DNA from 3 places in the Micromonospora sp. BS32 genome. Region 3 is predicted to be linked to each of the others. Evidence: predicted binding sites of a transcription regulator. Region 3 holds the regulator's gene; each other region holds the start of a gene.
What was found. Region 3 encodes HrcA, which represses chaperone genes, less so after heat shock. Its sites were predicted from a motif close to GGTTNGCACNCTCNNNNNGAGNGTGCNAACC; they were not measured.
Positions count from the first base shown of each region.

Region 1: a site for HrcA is predicted at 4,127-4,157, ahead of groL (chaperonin GroEL). Genes of this name have one in related genera too.
Region 2: a site for HrcA is predicted at 3,338-3,368, ahead of groES (co-chaperone GroES). Genes of this name have one in related genera too.

Region 1 is NZ_JBSSHR010000034.1:6,969-13,577, reverse strand. Features, by position in the region: gene AC5RWQ_RS29385 (S8 family serine peptidase) at 1-966, shown strand, start outside; gene AC5RWQ_RS29380 (GNAT family N-acetyltransferase) at 1,013-1,939, shown strand; gene AC5RWQ_RS29375 (hypothetical protein) at 2,037-2,246, shown strand; gene groL (chaperonin GroEL) at 2,309-3,931, opposite strand; gene AC5RWQ_RS29365 (hypothetical protein) at 4,205-5,311, opposite strand; gene AC5RWQ_RS29360 (cold-shock protein) at 5,409-5,612, opposite strand; gene AC5RWQ_RS29355 (GNAT family N-acetyltransferase) at 5,828-6,358, shown strand; gene paaN (phenylacetic acid degradation protein PaaN) at 6,455-6,609, opposite strand, start outside.
Region 2 is NZ_JBSSHR010000019.1:59,358-65,966, forward strand. Features, by position in the region: gene AC5RWQ_RS24105 (molybdopterin-dependent oxidoreductase) at 1-1,052, opposite strand, end outside; gene groL (chaperonin GroEL) at 1,177-2,817, opposite strand; gene groES (co-chaperone GroES) at 2,888-3,202, opposite strand; gene AC5RWQ_RS24120 (THUMP-like domain-containing protein) at 3,455-4,642, shown strand; gene ybaK (Cys-tRNA(Pro) deacylase) at 4,671-5,150, shown strand; gene AC5RWQ_RS24130 (sugar ABC transporter substrate-binding protein) at 5,384-6,475, shown strand; gene AC5RWQ_RS24135 (ATP-binding cassette domain-containing protein) at 6,521-6,609, shown strand, end outside.
Region 3 is NZ_JBSSHR010000006.1:237,952-244,560, reverse strand. Features, by position in the region: gene hemW (radical SAM family heme chaperone HemW) at 1-1,092, shown strand, start outside; gene AC5RWQ_RS12660 (DUF4870 domain-containing protein) at 1,134-1,742, opposite strand; gene hrcA (heat-inducible transcriptional repressor HrcA) at 1,954-2,976, shown strand; gene dnaJ (molecular chaperone DnaJ) at 3,052-4,197, shown strand; gene AC5RWQ_RS12645 (16S rRNA (uracil(1498)-N(3))-methyltransferase) at 4,199-4,933, shown strand; gene ppk2 (polyphosphate kinase 2) at 4,943-5,857, opposite strand; gene AC5RWQ_RS12635 (SDR family NAD(P)-dependent oxidoreductase) at 5,931-6,609, opposite strand, start outside.

The sequences.
Region 1 (6,609 bases), on a different contig from region 3:
GCGCCCGGCGGACCGACCTGGAACGTCCGGATGATCGGCGCGGACCGGGTCTGGTCCGAACTCGGGGTCACCGGCTCGGGCGTGGTCGTGGGCAGTTCGGATTCCGGGGTGGACGGTGCGCATCCGGCGCTCGCCGCCGGCTTCCGGGGCGGCGACGACTCCTGGTACGACCCGTGGGACGGCACCCGCGGCCCGACCGACCAGGGTGGACACGGCACCCACACGACGGGCAGCGCGGTCGGCCGGGGCGGGATCGGGGTGGCCCCCGGCGCCCGCTGGGTGGGCTGCGTCAACCTGGACCGGAACCTGGGCAGTCCGGGGCACTATCTCGACTGCCTCCAGTTCATGCTGGCCCCCTTCCCCGCCGGCGGCGACCCGTTCACCGACGGTCGCCCCGAGCGGGCGCCGGACGTGCTGACCAACTCGTGGGGCTGCCCGCCGCTGGAGGGCTGCGACGCCGGTGCGCTGCGCCCGGCCACCGCCGCGCTGGATGCCGCCGGCATCCTGGTGGTCGCGGCGGCCGGCAACACCGGGCCGTACTGCGGGTCGATCGTCGACCCGCCGGCACCGTACGCCGACGTGCTGACCGTCGGGGCCGTGGACCAGCGTCGGCAGGTCACGGACTTCTCCAGCCGGGGGCCGGCGCCGGGCGGCGCGGGGAAACCGGACCTGGTCGCCCCGGGCGCGGACGTGCTCTCCGCGATGCCGGGCGGCGGGTACGCCACGCTGGACGGCACCTCGATGGCCACCCCCCAGGTGGCGGGCGTGGTGGCGCTGATGTGGTCGGCCAATCCCGCGCTGGTGGGCGACCTGGACCGGACCCGGCGGATCCTGCGGGAGACGGCGACCCCGGTGCAGCCGACCTACCGGTCGCGGAACCCGGTCGACACCTGTGGCGGGAACGCGGCGATCACCGGGGCGGGACTGGTGGACGCGTACGCGGCGGTACGGGCGGCCCGGGGCTGACCGGGTCTTGCGCCGACCGGTGGTGGTTGATCTAGGGTCGGCGACCATGGAGCCCGACTTCACCCTCGCCGACCTGCCCGCCGACCGGGTCCACGCCGTGGTGGCGCTCTGCCGGCGCGCCCTGGACCTGCCCGAGGACGCCGGCGAGGCGGACGCCGTGGTGGACACCCTCTGGACCCGGGCCGCGGCCGACCGGACGGTGGTCGCCTCCGGGGCGTACGCGGGGGACGAGCTGGTCGGGGTGCTGATCGGGTCGCTCTCGGCGCGGGACCCGCGGGTCGGGCACGTGGACCTGCTGGCGGTGGACCCGGCCCGGCGGCGCCGGAGCGTCGGGCGGGCGCTGCTGGCCGGGGCGGAGCGGCGGCTCGCCGAGCTCGGCGCGGCCGAGGTGCTGCTCGCCGGCAACCCGCCGTACTACGCCTGGCCCGGTATCGACGTGCGGTACACCCCGGCGGTCTGCCTCGCCATGGCGCTCGGCTACCGACAGGAGAGCACGGCGTGGAACATGACCGCCGACCTGTCGTACGACGGATCGCCGGCACTGCGCACGACGGAGCCGGCGGAGCGGCGGCTGGCCGGTCAGGGGGTGGTGGTCCGCCGGGCGGAGCCGGCGGACCTGCCGGCGCTGGCGGAGTTCGCCCGGTCCACCTTCGGCGGCCTCTGGCACGCCGAGCTGGCCGGCTCGGTGGGCCGGGAGGGCGCCGGCTGCCACCTGGCGGAGCGGGACGGGGAGCTGCTCGGCTTCGCCGCCTGGGGGTCGTCGCGGCCGAGCTGGTTCGGGCCGATGGGCACGGCGCCCACGGCCGAGGGATCGGGCATCGGCGGGGTGCTGCTACGCCGCTGCCTGGCCGACCAGCGGGACGCCGGGGTCGCCGCGGCGCAGATCGGCTGGGTGGGGCCGGTGCCGTTCTACTCGGGCAGCGCGGGCGCGCGGATCGAGCGGGTCTTCTTCCTGTACCGCCGAACGCTCTGACCTATCGACGGCGGGCAAATGGTACATAGACCCGGATAACGCCATTTGCCCGCACGGATGATCGATGCCCCCTACCGTTTCGGTAGAGGAGGCGGCCATGACCACGGACGACGAGCAGACCGAACGGCCCGCCGCGGTGCCGTTCGACCGGCGGGACTACGGCGACGCCGAGCAGCTGGCGGAGATGTCCGGAGCCGACGAACCAGACGCCGACGAACCGGTGACCGTGGTCGACGAGCCGGTCCCGGTCCGCCCGCCGTACGACCGGGCGGCGAAACGACGCAACCAACGCCCGCTGCCCCGGTAGACGCGGAAAGGGGCGGACCGCTCGCGCGGCCCGCCCCTTCCGGCGTACTGGTGGAACTGGACTCAGAAGTCCATGTCCCCGCCACCCGGGCCAGCCGGGGCGGCCGGGGTCTTCTCCGGCTTGTCCGCCACGACGGCCTCGGTGGTGAGGAAGAGCGCCGCGATCGACGAGGCGTTCTGCAGCGCCGAGCGGGTCACCTTGGCCGGGTCGATGATGCCCGCGGCCAGCAGGTCGACGTACTCGCCGTTGGCGGCGTTGAGGCCGTAACCCGCTTCGAGGTTACGGACCTTCTCCACCACGACGCCGCCCTCGAGGCCGGCGTTCACGGCGATCTGCCGCAGCGGGGCGTCCAGCGCGACCTTGACGATGTTGGCACCGGTCGCCTCGTCGCCGACCAGGTCCAGCTTGTCGAAGGCGGTCTTGCCGGCCTGCACCAGCGCGACGCCACCACCCGGGACGATGCCCTCCTCGACGGCGGCCTTCGCGTTGCGGACGGCGTCCTCGATGCGGTGCTTGCGCTCCTTGAGCTCGACCTCGGTGGCCGCGCCGACCTTGATCACCGCGACGCCGCCGGCCAGCTTGGCCAGCCGCTCCTGCAGCTTCTCGCGGTCGTAGTCGGAGTCGCTCTTGTCGATCTCGGCCCGGATCTGGTTGACCCGGCCCTGGATCTGCTCGGCGTCGCCGGCACCGTCGACGATGGTGGTCTCGTCCTTGGTCACCACGACCTTGCGGGCGCGGCCCAGCATGTCGAGGCCGACGGCGTCCAGCTTGAGGCCGACCTCCTCGCTGATGACCTGGCCACCGGTGAGGATGGCGATGTCGGCCAGCATGGCCTTGCGGCGGTCACCGAAGCCCGGCGCCTTGACGGCGACCGACTTGAAGGTGCCCCGGACCTTGTTGACGACCAGGGTGGCCAGGGCCTCGCCCTCGATGTCCTCGGAGATGATCAGCAGCGGCTTGCCCGACTGCATGACCTTCTCCAGGATCGGGAGCAGGTCCTTGACCGACGAGATCTTGCTGTTGACGATCAGGAGGTAGGGGTCGTCGAAGACGGCCTCCATGCGCTCCGGGTCGGTCATGAAGTACGCGGAGATGTAGCCCTTGTCGAAGCGCATACCCTCGGTGAGCTCAAGCTCCAGGCCGAAGGTGTTGCTCTCCTCGACGGTGATGACGCCTTCCTTGCCGACCTTGTCCATCGCCTCGGCGATGATCTCGCCGACGGTGCTGTCACCGGCCGAGATGGAGGCGGTGGAGGCGATCTGCTCCTTGGTCTCCACGTCCTTGGCGAGCTTGGACAGCTCCTCCGAGACGCTGGCCACGGCGGCCTCGATGCCCCGCTTCAGGGCCATCGGGTTGGCGCCGGCGGCCACGTTGCGCAGGCCCTCGCGAACCAGGGCCTGGGCCAGGACGGTCGCCGTCGTCGTGCCGTCACCGGCAACGTCGTCGGTCTTCTTGGCGACCTCCTTGACCAGCTCAGCGCCGATCTTCTCGTACGGGTCCTCGAGCTCGATCTCCTTGGCGATGCTCACACCATCGTTGGTGATGGTGGGGGCACCCCACTTCTTCTCGAGCACGACGTTGCGGCCCTTGGGGCCGAGGGTCACCTTTACGGCGTCGGCGAGCTGGTTCATGCCCCGCTCGAGGCCGCGGCGCGCCTCTTCGTCGAACGCGATCATCTTGGCCATACGGCGTTGTCCTCCTGGACACTCACGGGCCACCCGAGTGTGAGTCCCGGATGGGCCGCCTGGTGTACGCACCTTGGGACGTCGCCACCTGGCGACGACGACGTCCTTCGGCCGGGCCGGATAGCCCGCGACGACCGGCCATGTGCCCCACCGGCGTCTCCAACGCCGCTGGAACCTTGGCCCCACCGTCCCGACCATTGGCACTCACGGTATGCGAGTGCCAATGACTTGTTTAGCACTCTCACCTGCCGAGTGCAAGCACGATGGGGCCGGTCAGCCGAGTTCCGCGGCCAGTCGCGCGGCGTTCACCGGGGCCTCGTGGCCGCGCTGCTCGGCGTACGTGACCACCAGCCCGACCAGCTGCACCAGGTAGACCGGAACCACCACCACCGCGCTCAGCACGACCACCAGCACCGCGCCGACGGCCGAGCCGGGCGACGCCAGCGGATCGGTGCCGAACGGCAGGGTGCCGAACGACTCCAGCACCCCGCCGACCGCGCTGCCCAGGATCACCGCCACCGCGACCAGCGCGACCCGGCCGAGCACCATGCCGAGCCGGTCGTGGAAGAAGCGGAAGGACCGACCGATCGGGGACTCCCGTTCGAAGAGGTAGACCGGGCCGGTCAGGGCGAGCGCGAAGGCCAGGTAGACGCCGGGCAGCAGGCAGAAGCAGAACCCGACCGTGATCAGCACGGTGACCGCCAGGGTCCAGCCCCACAGCCCGAGCGCCCGGCGCAGGCCGTAGCGGAGCGCGCCGGCCAGGTCGGCCGGCTCGCCCGCCGCCTGCCGGGCGACCACCCAGGTGCCGCCGGCCCAGCCGAGGCTCTGCACGAAGCCGACGAGCAGGACGGCGACCAGCACCGCGCCGCCGAAGACGGCGACGTCGGTCAGGTAGCCGTCGGGCAGCGAGCCGTCGGCGGCCACAGACTCGTCGGACGGGCCCAGGCCGAGGGAGAGCAGCGAGAAGACCGCGCCGGGAACCGCCTGGGTGAGCAGCATCAGCGGCAGCAGGATCCGCCAGCCCCGCCGCAGCGCACCGGTGCAGCGCGCGAACCAGCCGTTGACTCCGGCGTACGGCGGGTTGACCAGCGGGTCGTTCGGGTCGTGACCGGTCGCGGCCGGCCAGCCGTAGGGCTGCTGACCCGGCGGGAAGCCGGCGTACGGGCCGGCCCCGGGCGGGAAGCCGCCGGTCGGCGGGAAGACCCAACCCTGCGGCTGCGGCCAGGGCTGGCCGGGATAGGGCTGGCCGGGATAGGGCTGGCCGGGATAGGGCTGGCCGGACGGGAAGGCGCCGGTCGGTGGCTCGCCGGGGACCGGTTGGCCGGGTGCGGCCCACGGGTTGTGGGGATCCGGCGGACCCGGCGGGGACTGGTCGGACATGGAGCCTCCTCAGCGATGACGCCTGGAACGGCTCATGATCTTCCCTGGCGGCGGCGGGCGGCGCTGCCCCGTGTCGGGGGCCGGCATGCGGCGCGGGTCAGGCGATGACGCGGACCCGCTCGGCCTGCGGCCCCTTCTGGCCCTGGGCGACGTCGAACTCCACCCGCTGACCGTCGTCCAGCGCCTTGTAGCCGTCCATCTCGATGGCGGAGAAGTGGACGAAGACGTCCTGGCCGCCGTCGACGGCGATGAAGCCGTAACCCTTTTCCGCGTTGAACCACTTCACAGTGCCCTGTGCCACGGTGCACTTCCTCACTCTGCACGGCGTTCCGGCACCGACGGGGACGGCACCGGAGGACCACCGTTCCGGCGATCGGCGACGACCGCTGAATCGGGTGACCGAAATCGCACGCTACACGAGGAGTGACGACGCCGCACGACCACAAATCGGTACATTCTGGCGCTCCGTGCACCGTTCGAGCCATCGGCCGCCGTCGTTGCGGTATGCATGCGGACATGACATCTGTCCCGGCCCCACCGGACGCCCGGACGGCCAGCGTCCGCCGGGTCCGTCCGCAGGACGCCGCCCTGATGCGCGCGCTGCGGCTGGAGATGCTGGCCGACGCGCCGCTCGCCTTCCTGGAGACGGTCGCTCAGGCCGCCGCCCGCCCGCACGCGGAGTACGCGGCCCGCATCGCCCAGGTCGCCGAGGGCGGCCGGACCGCCCAGTTCGTCGCCGACCCCGGCGGCCGGTTGGTCGGGCACGCGGGGGGCACGGTGACCCCGGACGAACCGGGGCTGACCGTCGTCTACGCCGTCTACGTGACCCCGTCCTGGCGCGGCAGCGGGCTGCTCGGCACGCTGATCGACGCCGTCGGCGCCTGGTCACGCGCCTGCGGCCGCCCCGAGCTGATGCTCGAGGTCGTGGTCGGCAACGACCGGGCGTACCGCGCCTACCAGAAGCTCGGCTTCACCGACACCGGGGTACGCGTCCCGCACCCCACCGTGCCGGCCATGCGCGAACTCCAGATGCGCCGCCCCGCCTGATTGATCTCACCACCGGATCGACCTGAGCCGCCCCGTCGCGGCGCACCCCGCCGGGGTTTCCGGGGCAGGCCTGCCCCGGAAACCCCGACAGCAACCTCAGGCGTGCCGGCGGCTCTGCACGATCCGGAACCGGTTCGCCACGTACGCGCCGTCGGTGAGCGCGGCGTTGGCGGCCGGGTTGGCGCCGCTGCCGTGGAAGTCCGAGAACGCCGCCGACTGGTTCACGAAGACGCCACCGGTCAGGTTGCAGG
Region 2 (6,609 bases), on a different contig from region 3:
CAGGTCCAGCCGTCGACCGAGCGCCCGACCACCTGGTCCGCGCCCTCCTCCGGCTCGGCCTCGTCGAGCAGCTCCTTGATCGGTACGCCCAGCCAGCGGGCGTTGCCGATCAGGTCGCCGCCCACCTCGTTGGAGACGCAGGCCAGGGTGACGTACCGCTCGACCATCGGGCGGGCCAGCAGGTCGGCGAAGCTCAGCTCGATCGGGTTGCGCACCCGGCCGTGGATGCGCAGCCGCCAGGTCTCCGGGTCCACCTGCGGCACCACCAGCGCGGTGTCGATCCGGTAGAAGCCCGTGTTCGGCGTGGTGTAGGGCGCGAGCTGGGCGAGGGAGAGATCCGCGCCGGCCGGCACCGGCGGAGCGGGGATCGACGGGGTGGGCAGCGCGACCGCCTGCCGCGCCGCCGAGACGCCCCGCCGCCCGGCCAGCCAGTGCCCGCCCAGCCCGGCCACCGTGGCCGCGCCGGCGAGCACGCCCACCCCGCGCAGGAAGCGCCGCCGCGACTCCGGGTCGGTGCTCTCCGGCGGCTCCCACCCGTCCGGCCGGGCCGGCGGCGCGGGCGGAGGATCGGCGGGCGTGTACGACAGCGGGGTGGGCGGGCGCCAGGGCCACGGGTCGACCTGCAACGGGCCGGCCAGGAAGGCCCAGAGCACCAGGCCGCCCAGCGCCGCCCCGACCAGCGACGGGAGCGCGTCGGCGGCGTTCGCGCCGGCACGGGTCAGCGCGGCGGCCGCCCCGAGGACGCCGAAGGCCGCGACGCCGGCCAGCCCGATCCAGAGCCGGCGGACGGCCAGCACCCCGAGCAGCGCGGCGAACCCCGCCAGCAGCAGCGCCGTGCCGACCAGCAGGGCGATCTTGTCGTACGTGCCGAAGACCGCGATGGCGAACTGCTTGAGCGGCCCGGGGACCACGTCGACCACCAGCCCGCCGACCGCGATCAGCGGCGCGGAACGGGGCCCGGTGAGGACGGCCACCGGCTCGGCGACGCCGACCGCCACGGCGGCGGCGGTGATCCCGGCGAGCGCGGCGAGGCGGCGCGGCGTGCTGCTCATCCGCCCAGTCTTGTCGATCAACCGGGCCGATCGCCAACGACGTCAGCGTTCCGTAATCGCCTGGCGAACGCATCAGGGCGCACCGTCACTCGACGGTGCGCCCTGACCTGGCGTACGGCGTGGGTCAGAAACCCGGGCCGTGCTGGTGGCCGTGACCGTGGCCGTGCCCACCGGCGGCGGCCGGCTCGGCCTGCTCCGGCTTCTCCACCACCAGGCTCTCGGTGGTGAGCAGCAGGCCGGCGATCGACGCGGCGTTGGTGACCGCGTTACGGGTCACCTTCACCGGGTCGATGATGCCGGACTTGACCAGGTCCACGTACTCGCCGCGGGCGGCGTCGAGGCCGTTGCCCCACTCCTTGCCGGCGACCTTCTGCACCACCACGTAACCGTCGTGGCCGGCGTTCTGGGCGATCCAGCGCAGCGGCTCGACCAGCGCCTTGCGGACGATCGAGACACCGGTCTTCTCGTCGCCGGTCAGGCCCAGGTCGTCGTCGAGCGCCGGCAGGATCTGGACCAGCGCGGCGCCACCACCGGGCACCGTGCCCTCCTCGACGGCGGCCTTGGTGGCGGCGATCGCGTCCTCGATGCGGTGCTTGCGCTCCTTCATCTCGACCTCGGTCGCCGCGCCCACCTTGATGACCGCGATGCCGCCGGAGAGCTTCGCCAGCCGCTCGGCCAGCTTCTCCCGGTCCCACTCGGAGTCCGAGGCCTCGATCTCCTTGCGGATCTGCGCGACCCGGTCGGCGACCTCGGAGGACTGGCCGCCACCGTCGACGACGGTGGTGTTCTCCTTGTCGACCACGACGCGCCGGGCGGTGCCGAGCACCTCCAGGCCGACCTGGTCGAGCTTGTAGCCCAGCTCCGGGGCGACCAGCTCGGCGCCGGTCAGGATCGCCATGTCCTGCAGCATCGCCTTGCGCCGGTCGCCGAAGCCAGGGGCCTTGACCGCGCAGACCTTCAGGGTCTTGCGGATCGAGTTGACCACCAGGGTCGACAGCGCCTGGCCGTCGACGTCCTCGGCGATGATCAGCAGCGGCTTGCTGTTCTGGAGGACCTTCTCCAGCAGCGGCAGCAGCTCCTCGATCGCCGAGATCTTCTGCGTGGTGATCAGGATGTACGGGTCCTCCAGGACCGACTCCTGCGACTCCACGTCGGTGACGAAGTTCGGCGAGATGAAGCCCTTGTCGAACTGGAGACCCTCGGTCACCTCCAGCTCGGTGGTGAGCGCGGACCCCTCCTCGACGGTGATGACACCGTCGCGGCCGACCCGCTCCATCGCCTCGGCGATCAGCTCGCCGATCGTGGCGTCCTGCGCGGAGATCGTCGCGACGTGCGCGACGGACTCCTTGTCGGAGACCGCGACGGCCCGGTCGAGCAGCGCCTCGGAGACCTTGGCGGCCGCCGCGTCGATGCCCCGCTTGAGACCGGACGGGCTCGCCCCGGCGGTCACGTTGCGCAGGCCCTCGCGGACCATCGCCTGGGCCAGCACGGTCGCGGTGGTGGTCCCGTCGCCGGCGACGTCGTTGGTCTTGGTCGCCACCTCCTTGACCAGCTGCGCGCCGAGGTTCTCGTACGGGTTGGTGAGCTCGATCTCCTTGGCGATGGTCACGCCATCGTTGGTGATCGTGGGCGCACCGAATTTCTTGTCCAGGACGACGTTGCGCCCGCGCGGGCCGAGGGTGACCTTGACCGTGTCCGCGAGGGCGTTGACACCGTGCTCCAGCAGGTGCCGGGCGTCGTCCGAGAAGCTCAGGATCTTCGCCATGAATGTCCCTTCGAAGCGACGTTGCCCCGGCCCGGCGAGCCGGACCGGGGCAACGACACTGATCGGTTGCTTACTTCTCGATGACCGCGAGGACGTCGCGGGCGGAGAGCACCAGGTACTCCTCGCCGGCGTACTTGACCTCGGTGCCGCCGTACTTCGAGTAGAGAACGGTGTCGCCGACCTTGACGTCGAGCGGCACGCGGTTGCCGTTGTCGTCGATCCGGCCCGGGCCGACAGCGAGGACGGTGCCCTCCTGCGGCTTCTCCTTGGCGGTGTCGGGGATCACGATGCCCGACGCCGTGGTGGTCTCAGCCTCGTTCGCCTGGACCACGATCCGGTCCTCGAGCGGCTTGATCGCAACCTTGGTCGCGGTAGTCACGGGCATACCCTCCCGGGGTACTGGTTTCGTTACCGGTCGACCGGAGCCGACCAGCGTCAATCTGCCACATGCCACCGGGCGGGGCCGTCGTCGCGGGTGCCGGTCCGCCTGGCGTTCAGCGCCCGTGCCGAGTGACCCGGGAGCTGGCACCCTCAGGGTGAGAGTGCTAATCGCAGGTTATTCCTCGGCTAGCACTCCGTCAAGGAGAGTGCCAGCCCGCCGCCCGGCGCGTCGCGCCCGCCGGGGAGAATGGCGGGCGTGGAACCCGACCAGCTGGCCGCGCTGCGTACCCCCGAGGGGTCGGCCGCGCTCGCCGCGGCGACCGGGCTGGCCGGCGGCGACCCGCTGACCTCGGCCGCCGCGCTGCGGTCGGCCGGGGTGCCGGCCGGGCTGGCCGCCGCCGCCCTCACCCAGGCCGAGCTGCGCCGCCGGGCGGCCGGCAAGTTCGGGCCGGCGGCGGCCGGGATGTTCCTCACCCGCGCCGGGCTGGAGCAGGCCACCCGCCGGGTCGTCGCCGACCGGCGCGCCGGCCGGTTGCGCGCCGCCGGGGTGCGCACCCTCGCCGACCTGGGTTGCGGCCTCGGCGCGGACGCGCTCGCCGCGGCCCGCGCCGGCATCCGGGTGTACGGCGTGGAGGCCGACCCGCTGACCGCCGCGATGGCCGCCGCGAACGCCGAGGCGGCGGGGCTGGCCGAGCTGTTCACGGTGGAGTGCGGCGACGCCACGGCGTTCGACGTGACCCGGGTCGACGGCGTCTTCTGCGACCCGGCCCGCCGCAGGGCCGGCACCGGACGGCGGATCTTCGACCCGAACGCCTACTCCCCGCCCTGGGACTTCGTCACCGGCCTGGCCGAGCGGGTGCCGTACACCGTGGTGAAGGTGGCCCCGGGTATCGACCACGCGCTGGTCCCGGCGGGCGCCGAGGCGGAGTGGGTCAGCGCGGACGGCGACCTGGTCGAGGCGGCCCTGTGGTGCGGCCGGCTGGCCGAGGTCCCCCGCCGGGCGACCGTGCTGCGCGGCGAGGCCGAACACGTGCTGACCGGCGTGGGCGCGGCCGAGGCGGCCGTCGGCCCGGTCCGGCGCTACCTGTACGACCCGGACGGCGCGGTGGTACGCGCGCACCTGGTCGCCGAGCTGGCCGACACGCTCGACGCGACGCTGGCCGACCCGAGCATCGCCTACCTGTACGCGGACACCCCGACCGGCACCCCGTTCGCCCGCTGTCTGGAGGTGACCGACACGCTGCCGTTCTCGCTGAAGCGGCTGCGCGCGCTGCTGCGGGAGCGCCGGGTCGGCCGGGTGGAGATCCTCAAGCGCGGCTCGGCGCTGGAGCCGGAGAAGCTGCGCCGGGACCTGCGGCTGGCCGGCGACGCGGCGGCGAGCCTGGTGCTGACCCGGGTCGCCGGAGCGCCGACGGTGCTCCTCTGCCGGCCCGTCGCGACCTGAGCCCACCGGGCGGGTTAGCGTGACCGGCATGGCGGGACAGGGCACTCCGGCGACGGCGCTGCTGACGAAGCGGAAGATCCGGCACCGCACCCACCCGTACGACGTCTCCCCCGACGCGCCGAACTACGGCGCGCTGGTCGCCGAGGCGCTCGGGGTGCCGCCGGAGCGGGTCTTCAAGTCGCTGGTCACCGAGGTCGACGGCGGGTTGACGATGGCGGTCGTCCCGGTCACCGGCGAGCTGGACCTCAAGGCGCTGGCGGCGGCGCTGGGCGGCAAGCGGGCCGCCCTGGCCGACCGGGCGGCCGCCGAACGGGCCACCGGTTACGTCCGGGGTGGGATCAGCCCGCTCGGCCAGCGCAAGCGGCTGCCCACGGTGCTGGACTCGTCGGCGCTGGCGTACGAGAGCGTCTACGTCTCGGCCGGCCGTCGGGGCCTCCAGGTGGAACTGGCCCCGGCCGATCTGATCGCGCTGACCGACGCCACCACCGCGCCGCTCGCCGCCCACTGAGAATTCGCCGAGCGGGTGCGGCGGAATGCCGTACCGGCGACAATTTCGGCCGCCATTGTCCGGCGATTTCGCCGGACTTCCCCGCGTTACGGGATTGTTACCGCAGTCCCCCTAAGTTGGAACCCCCGAGTCTTGCGGCGACGACGGGACCCGCCATACGTTGCCGCTCACAACAAACGCGCGCGACCTCCCCCACCACCACCCCCCACCACCCCCGGAAAGGACCCGTGTAGATGCGCAAGGGCCTCCTCACCTTCGCCGCGGTCGGGCTGCTGGCCTCCAGCGCGACCGGCTGCGCCGACCAGTCGACCGGCGCCCAGGCCGGTAACGGCAAGAAGGCGAAGATCGGTGTGATCCTGCCCGACAGCAAGTCCTCCGCCCGCTGGGAGGGCGCGGACCGCAAGTTCCTCAAGCAGGCATTCGACGCCGCCGGGGTGGCCTCCGACATCCAGAACGCGCAGGGCGACAAGTCGCAGTTCTCCAACATCGCCGAACAGATGATCACGAATGGCGCCACCGTTTTGATGATCGTCAATCTCGACTCGGGTACCGGCAAGGCGGTGCTGGAGAAGGCGCGGTCCCAGGGAGTCGCCACCATCGACTACGACCGGCTCACCCTCAGCGGCTCCGCCGAGTACTACGTCAGCTTCGACAACGAGGCCGTCGGAAAGCTCCAGGGCGAGGGCCTGAGCAAGTGCCTGGCCGAGAAGGGCGCCACCAAGCCGGTCGTGGCCTACCTCAACGGCTCGCCGACCGACAACAACGCCACCCTGTTCAAGAACGGCTACGACTCGGTGCTCAAGCCCAAGTTCGACGCCGGGGAGTACCGCAGGGGCCCGGCCCAGTCGGTCCCGGACTGGGACAACGCCCAGGCCGGAGTCATCTTCGAGCAGATGCTCACCAAGACCGCCGGCCGGATCGACGGCGTCCTCGCGGCCAACGACGGCCTGGGCAACGCGGCCATCTCCGTGCTGAAGAAGAACAAGCTCAACGGCAAGATCCCGGTGACCGGCCAGGACGCCACCCCGCAGGGTCTGCGGAACATCCTCGCCGGGGACCAGTGCATGACCGTCTACAAGGCGATCAAGGAGGAGGCGAAGGCCGCCTCCGACCTGGCCATCGCGCTGGCCAACGGCGAGCGCCGGGAGACCGGCCAGACCGTCCGGGACCCGGAGAGCGGCCGCGACGTGGACGCCATCCTGCTCACCCCCCGGGCCATCTACAAGGCCGACGTCGCCCAGGTCATCGCCGACGGCTACGTCACCAGGGACGAGGTCTGCGGCGGGGAGTACGCCAGGCTCTGCGCCGACGCCGGCATCCGCTGACCCGTACCCGCCCCACCCGCTCGGCGACACCAGAAGGAGAACCCAGTGCCCGCGACCCCCCTGCTGGAACTACGCGGGATCGACAAGAGCTTCGGTCCCGTCCAGGTCCTGCGCGACGTCGCCCTCTCCGTCCA
Region 3 (6,609 bases):
TACTGCGACTTCAACACCTACACGGCGGCGGAGCTGGGCGGGGGCGCCGACCGCGAGTCGTACGCCGACACCGTGCTGGCCGAGCTGGCGTTGGCCGCCCGGGTGCTCGGTGCCACCCCGCCGCCGCGGGTGGACACCGTCTTCGTCGGGGGCGGCACCCCGACCCTGCTCCCCGCCGACGACCTGGCGCGGATCCTGGACGGCATCGACCGGACCTGGGGGCTGGCCGCCGACGCGGAGGTCAGCACCGAGGCCAACCCGGAGTCGGTCACCCCCGAGTCGCTGCGGACGCTGCGGGCGGCCGGGTACACCCGGATCTCGCTGGGTATGCAGTCCGCCGCGCCGGGGGTGCTGGCGATCCTCGACCGCAAGCACAGCGCCGGCCGGGCCACCGCCGCCGCCCTGGAGGCCCGCGACGCCGGGTTCGACCACGTCAACCTGGACCTGATCTACGGCACGCCGGGGGAGAGCGCCGACGACTTCGCCGCCTCGCTGGAGCGGGTGGTGGCGGCCGGGGTGGATCACGTCAGCGCGTACGCCCTGATCGTGGAGGACGGCACCCGGCTGGCCGCCCGGATGCGTCGGGGCGAGCTGCCGTACCCCTCCGACGACGTGGCGGCCGACCGCTACCTGGCCGCGGAGGCCGCCCTCGACGCGGCCGGATTCTCCTGGTACGAGGTTTCCAACTGGGCCCGTTCCGAGGCGGCCCGGTGCCGGCACAACCTGCTCTACTGGACCGGCGCGGACTGGTGGGGGCTCGGCCCCGGCGCGCACAGCCACGTCGGCGGGGTGCGCTGGTGGAACGTCAAGCACCCCTCGGCGTACGCGAAGCGCCTTGCGGCGGGGGAGTCACCCGGCCTGGCCCGGGAGCTGCTCACGCCCGACGAGGCGCACATGGAGGACGTGATGCTGCGGCTGCGGCTCGCCTCCGGGCTGCCGCTGGACGCCCTGGACGGGCCCGGCCGGGCGGGCGCCGAGCGGGCGCTCGCCGACGGCCTGCTGGCTCCGGCGCAGTTCGCCGCCGGGCGGGCGGTGCTCACCCTGCGCGGGCGGCTGCTCGCCGACGCGGTGGTACGCGACCTGCTGCCCTGAGCGGGCGGAGCGGCCGGCCGGCCCGGAGGCCGGCCGGCGGCTCACTTGATCATGCTGATGCTCATCGGGTAGCGGTAGAGCACACCCTCGTTGGCCTTGACGCCGCCCAGGATGCCGAAGACCACACCGAGGATGACCGCCGCGGCGACCGGGATGAAGCCGATCACGGCACAGACCAGGATCCAGCCGACCAGACCGATGATCGACCAGAGCAGCTGGAAGTTGAGCGCCGCGACGGCGTGCTGCCGCACGGTCGGCGACTGGTTGCCGCGGGCCAGCATGGCGACCAGCGGGGGAAGCCAGCCGAGCACACCGCCGCTGACGAACATCGCCGCGGCGCCGCCGAAGTGCGCGATCAGCGCCCAGGTCTTGTCCTCGTTGTTGGCCCAGCCGCCGCTCGGGGCGCCGTACGCGCCGCCGGTCGGATAGCCGACGCCGGGCGCGGAGTAACCGCCGGGCGGGGGGTAGCCGCCCGACGGTGGCTGGCCCCCGGGAGGTGGCGGATAGCCGCCGGGCGGGGGATAGCCGCCCGCTCCGGGTGCCCCGGACAGTGGTGCGGTGGGGGGCTCGTACGACGAGCCCGAGGGGGCGGTCGGGTCCGGCTGGGCGCCGGGGTCGCCCGCGCCCGGAGGGCGAGGTGGTTCAGTCATGGACGTCACGGTAGGGGCTGGTGGCAAGGGGGCACCAGAGCGACAACGCCCGGGATGTCCGGCTGATCGGCCCTGGTGCCGCACCGACGGTCCGGCGCTGATCATCGCGTCAGTGGGGCCGCCGACGTAGACTGGCACTCGCTACAGTCGAGTGCCAGAGCGCTCGCCCGCGCGCACGCGCCCGGGCCGACGTGCGTCAGGAGGTGGGGAGATGGGTCTCGACGACCGCAAACTGGCCGTCCTGCGCGCGATCGTCGAGGACTACGTGGCCACGCAGGAGCCGGTCGGCAGCCGCGCGCTCGTCGAGCGGCACCAGCTGGGCGTCTCCCCGGCGACGGTCCGCAACGACATGGCCGTGCTGGAGGAGGAGGGCTACATCCGGCAGCCGCACACCAGTGCCGGCCGGGTGCCCACCGACCGCGGCTACCGGCTCTTCGTCGACCGGCTCTCCCGGGTCAAGCCGCTCAGCCCGGCCGAGCGCCGGGCCATCGAGCGCTTCCTGGTCGGTGCGGTCGACCTCGACGACGTGGTGCACCGCACCGTCCGGCTGCTGGCGCAGCTGACCCGGCAGGTGGCCGTGGTGCAGTACCCCTCGCTGGCCCGCTCCTCGGTGCGGCACCTGGAGCTGGTGCCGATCTCCACCACCCGGCTGATGCTCGTCATGATCGCCGACACCGGCCGGGTCGAGCAGCGGCTGGTCGAGCTGCCCACGCCGATCCCCGCCGAGGACGTCACCGACCTGCGCCGGCTGGTCAACGAGAAGCTGGTCGGCAGCCGGCTGTCGGAGACCCCGCCGCTGGTCCAGGCGCTGGTCGAGGAGGCCGCGCCGCACCTGCGCGGGGCGATGACCACGCTGTCGACCGTGCTGCTGGAGACGCTGGTCGAGCGGCACGAGGAGCGGATCGCGCTGGCCGGCACCGCCAACCTCACCCGGGGCGGCCTGCTCGACTTCCAGGGCTCGCTGCGACCCATCCTGGAGGCCCTGGAGGAGGAGGTGGTGATGCTCAAGCTGATCGGCGAGGCGGAGTCCACCACCACCCGGGTGCTGATCGGCGACGAGAACGAGATCGACAACCTGCGGGCCGCCTCGGTGGTCAGCACCGGGTACGGGCCGGGGGCGACCGCGCTCGGGGGGCTCGGCGTGTTGGGCCCCACCCGGATGGACTACCCCGGCACCATCGCCACGGTGAGGGCCGTGGCACGCTACGTGGGCGAGCTGCTGGCCCAGAACTGACCCAGGCAGGGGCCGGCGGCCGGCTCCGGCCGACGACCGGCGCAACGCGAGACGAACATGAGGACATCGAACGCAGTGGCCAGGGACTACTACGGCATTCTCGGCGTGAGCCGGGAGGCCTCCGACGACGAGATCAAGCGCGCCTACCGCAAGCTGGCGCGGCAGTTCCACCCGGACGTCAATCCGGACCCGGAGGCACAGGAGAAGTTCAAGGACATCAACGCCGCGTACGAGGTCCTCTCGGACGACCGGAAACGGCAGATCGTCGACCTGGGCGGTGACCCGCTCGCCCCGGGCGGCGGGGGTGCCGGTGGACCTGGGGGGCCCGGTGGGGCGGGGCCGTTCGTCGGCTTCCAGGACATCATGGACGCCTTCTTCGGCGGCGCCGCCGGTGGCGCCCGGGGGCCGCGGCCGCGTACGCGGCCGGGCGCCGACGCGATCCTGCGGCTGGAACTCGACCTGCACGAGACGGCGTTCGGCGTCGAGGCGCCGATCACCGTCGACACCGCCGTGCTCTGCACCACCTGCTCGGGCGCGGGCACCGCGGCCGGCACCCACCTGGCCACCTGCGAGGCGTGCGGTGGCCGGGGCGAGGTGCAGTCGGTCCAGCGGACCTTCCTCGGCCAGGTGGTCTCCGCCCGCCCGTGCACCGTCTGCCAGGGCTACGGCAGCACCATCCCGCACCCCTGCCCGACCTGCGCCGGTGACGGCCGGGTCCGCACCCGCCGCTCGCTGACCGTCAAGATCCCCGCCGGGGTCGAGGACGGCATGCGGATCCGGCTGGCCCAGCAGGGCGAGGTCGGGCCGGGCGGTGGCACCGCCGGCGACCTCTACGTGGAGATCCACGAGCGGACGCACGACGTCTACTCCCGCAAGGGCGACGACCTGCACTGCCGGGTCACCGTGCCGATGACCGCCGCCGCGCTCGGCACCCGGCTGACCATCAAGACCCTCGACAGCGAGGAGACGGTGGACGTCAAGGCCGGTACCCAGCCGGGCAGCACCCTGCGGCTGCGCGCCCGGGGCGTACCGCACCTGCGCGGCACCGGCCGGGGTGACCTCTACGTCCACCTCGACGTGCGCACCCCCACCAAGCTCGACGCCGACCAGGAGAAGATGCTCCGCGACTTCGCCAAGACCCGGGGCGAGGAGGTCGCCGAGCTGACCAAGCAGGGCGGCTTCTTCTCCCGGATGCGCGACGCCTTCAACGGGCACGCCTGAGGTGTCGGCGCCGCTGTTCCTGGTCGAGGCGCTGCCCACCGGCGACTCGCTGACCCTGGACGGGCCGGAGGGGCACCACGCCGCGAACGTGCAGCGGCTGCGCGTCGGCGAGGAGCTGCTGCTGGCCGACGGCCGGGGCGGCACCGCCGCCGCGGTGGTCGCCGCCGTCGGCCGGGGCGTGCTCGACCTGCGGGTCACCTCCCGGGGGTACGTCGACGCGCCGGTGCCCCGGGTCGTCGTGGTGCAGGGCATCGCCAAGGGGGACCGGGGCGAGCTGGCCGTGCAGGCGATGACCGAGGTCGGGGTGGACGAGATCGTGCCCTGGGCGGCGTCCCGCTCGGTCACCCAGTGGCGCGGTGACCGGGGCGTACGGGCCCGGGAGAAGTGGGCGGCGACCGCGCGGGAGGCGGCCAAGCAGGCCCGCCGGGCGTGGCTGCCGGTGGTGGCCGGCGCCCCGGACGAGTCGACCGGCACGGTGGCCCGCCGGATCGCCGGCGCGGGTGCGGCGTTCGTGCTGCACGAGGAGGCCGAGGAGCGGCTGACCACGGCCGAGCTGTCCGGAACCGGGGAGATCGTGCTGGTGGTCGGGCCGGAGGGCGGCATCGCCCCGGTGGAGCTGACCGCGTTCGTCGAGGCGGGCGCCCGGCCGGTCCGGCTGGGCCCGTCGGTGCTGCGCACCTCGACCGCCGGGGTCGCCGCGCTCAGCGTGCTCGCCACCCGCCTCGGACGCTGGTAGGCGACGGGCTCAGGGGCGGGGGAAGACCGGCACCGGCTCCTCCTCCGGGCGCAGGTCCAGGCCGGCCGGGCCGACGATCAGCGGATCGGGCACGCCGACCACGTCCGGGTCCCGGCCGGTGTAGTCGAAGCGGCTCAGCACGTGCCGCATCGCCTCCAGCCGGGCCCGCTTCTTGTCGTTGCTCTTCACCACCGTCCACGGCGCGTCGGCGGTGTCGGTCCAGAAGAACATCGCCTCCTTCGCCTCGGTGTACTCGTCCCAGCGGTCCAGCGAGGCGAGGTCCATCGGGGAGAGCTTCCACTGCCGTACCGGGTCGACCTGGCGGACGGCGAAGCGGGTGCGCTGCTCGTTCTGCGACACCGAGAACCAGAACTTGACCAGCCGGATGCCGGAGCGGACCAGCATCCGTTCCAGCTCGGGGGCCTGGCGCAGGAACTCCAGGTACTCGTTGCGGGTGCAGAAGCCCATCACCCGCTCCACGCCGGCCCGGTTGTACCAGGACCGGTCGAAGAGCACGATCTCGCCGGCCGCCGGCAGGTGCGCCAGCCAGCGCTGGAAGTACCACTGGCCGGCCTCCCGCTCGTTCGGCTTGACCAGCGCCACCACCTTCGCGCCGCGCGGGTTGAGGTGCTCCATGAAGCGCTTGATGGTGCCGCCCTTGCCGGCCGCGTCCCGCCCCTCGAAGAGGATCACCAGCCGCTCGCCGGACTCCTTGACCCAGTCCTGGAGCTTGAGCAGCTCGATCTGGAGCAGCCGCTTGTGGTGGTCGTACTCGTCGCGGGGCATCCGCTCGTCGTACGGGTAGTCCTCGCGCCAGGTGTCCACCGGGGTGCCGTCGGGTCGCAGCAGCACCGGGTCGTCGTCGTGCCCGGCGTCCACCCGGAAGTCGGCGGAGAGGTCCAGCGGGGTGGGGGTGTCGTTCATGCCCTGGGCAGTTACCCCGCCGGGCGGTGTTCAGCCACGTCCGGCCGGCTGGCAGTTTGCTGAACGGTGCCGGTCAGGTGCGCAGGTAGGAGGCGCCGTTGAGGTCGACGACGGTGCCGGAGGCCCACTCGGCCGCCGGGGAGGCGAGCCAGTGCACCGCCGCGGCGATCTCCTCGGGGCGGGCGACCCGGCCGAACGGGCTCTGCGCCCGGACGGCGTCGCCGCGCGGCGACTTCAGGTGCTCGTTGGTCATGTCGGTCTCGACGAAGCCGGGGGCGACGGTCGCCACCGCGATGCCGTACGGCGCCAGCGCCACCGCGAGCGACTGCCCCATCGCGTTCAACCCGGCCTTGCTGGCCCCGTAGGCGGGGTTCGCCGGCTCGCCCCGGAACGCGCCCCGGGAGGAGACGTTGACGATCCGGCCGCCCCGGTCGCGCATGTGCTGGGCGGCGCACCAGGAGGCGTTCGCCGCCCCGAACAGGTTGGTGTCCAGGACCTCGCGCCAGCGCTGCCGCCACTGGTCGTAGGAGCTTTCGAAGACCGGGTGCGGTGGGTCCGCCGGGCCGAAGACGCCGGCGTTGTTGACCAGCACGTCCAACCCGCCGAGCAGCTCGGCCGCCTCGTCGACCATGGCCCGTACCCCGTCGGGGTCGGCCAGGTCGGCGCGGACCACGACGTGGCCCTCGCCGGGCAGTTCCGTCCGCAGCCGTTCGGCCAGCTCCGCCGAGTCGCGGTGGTGGATCGCCACCCGG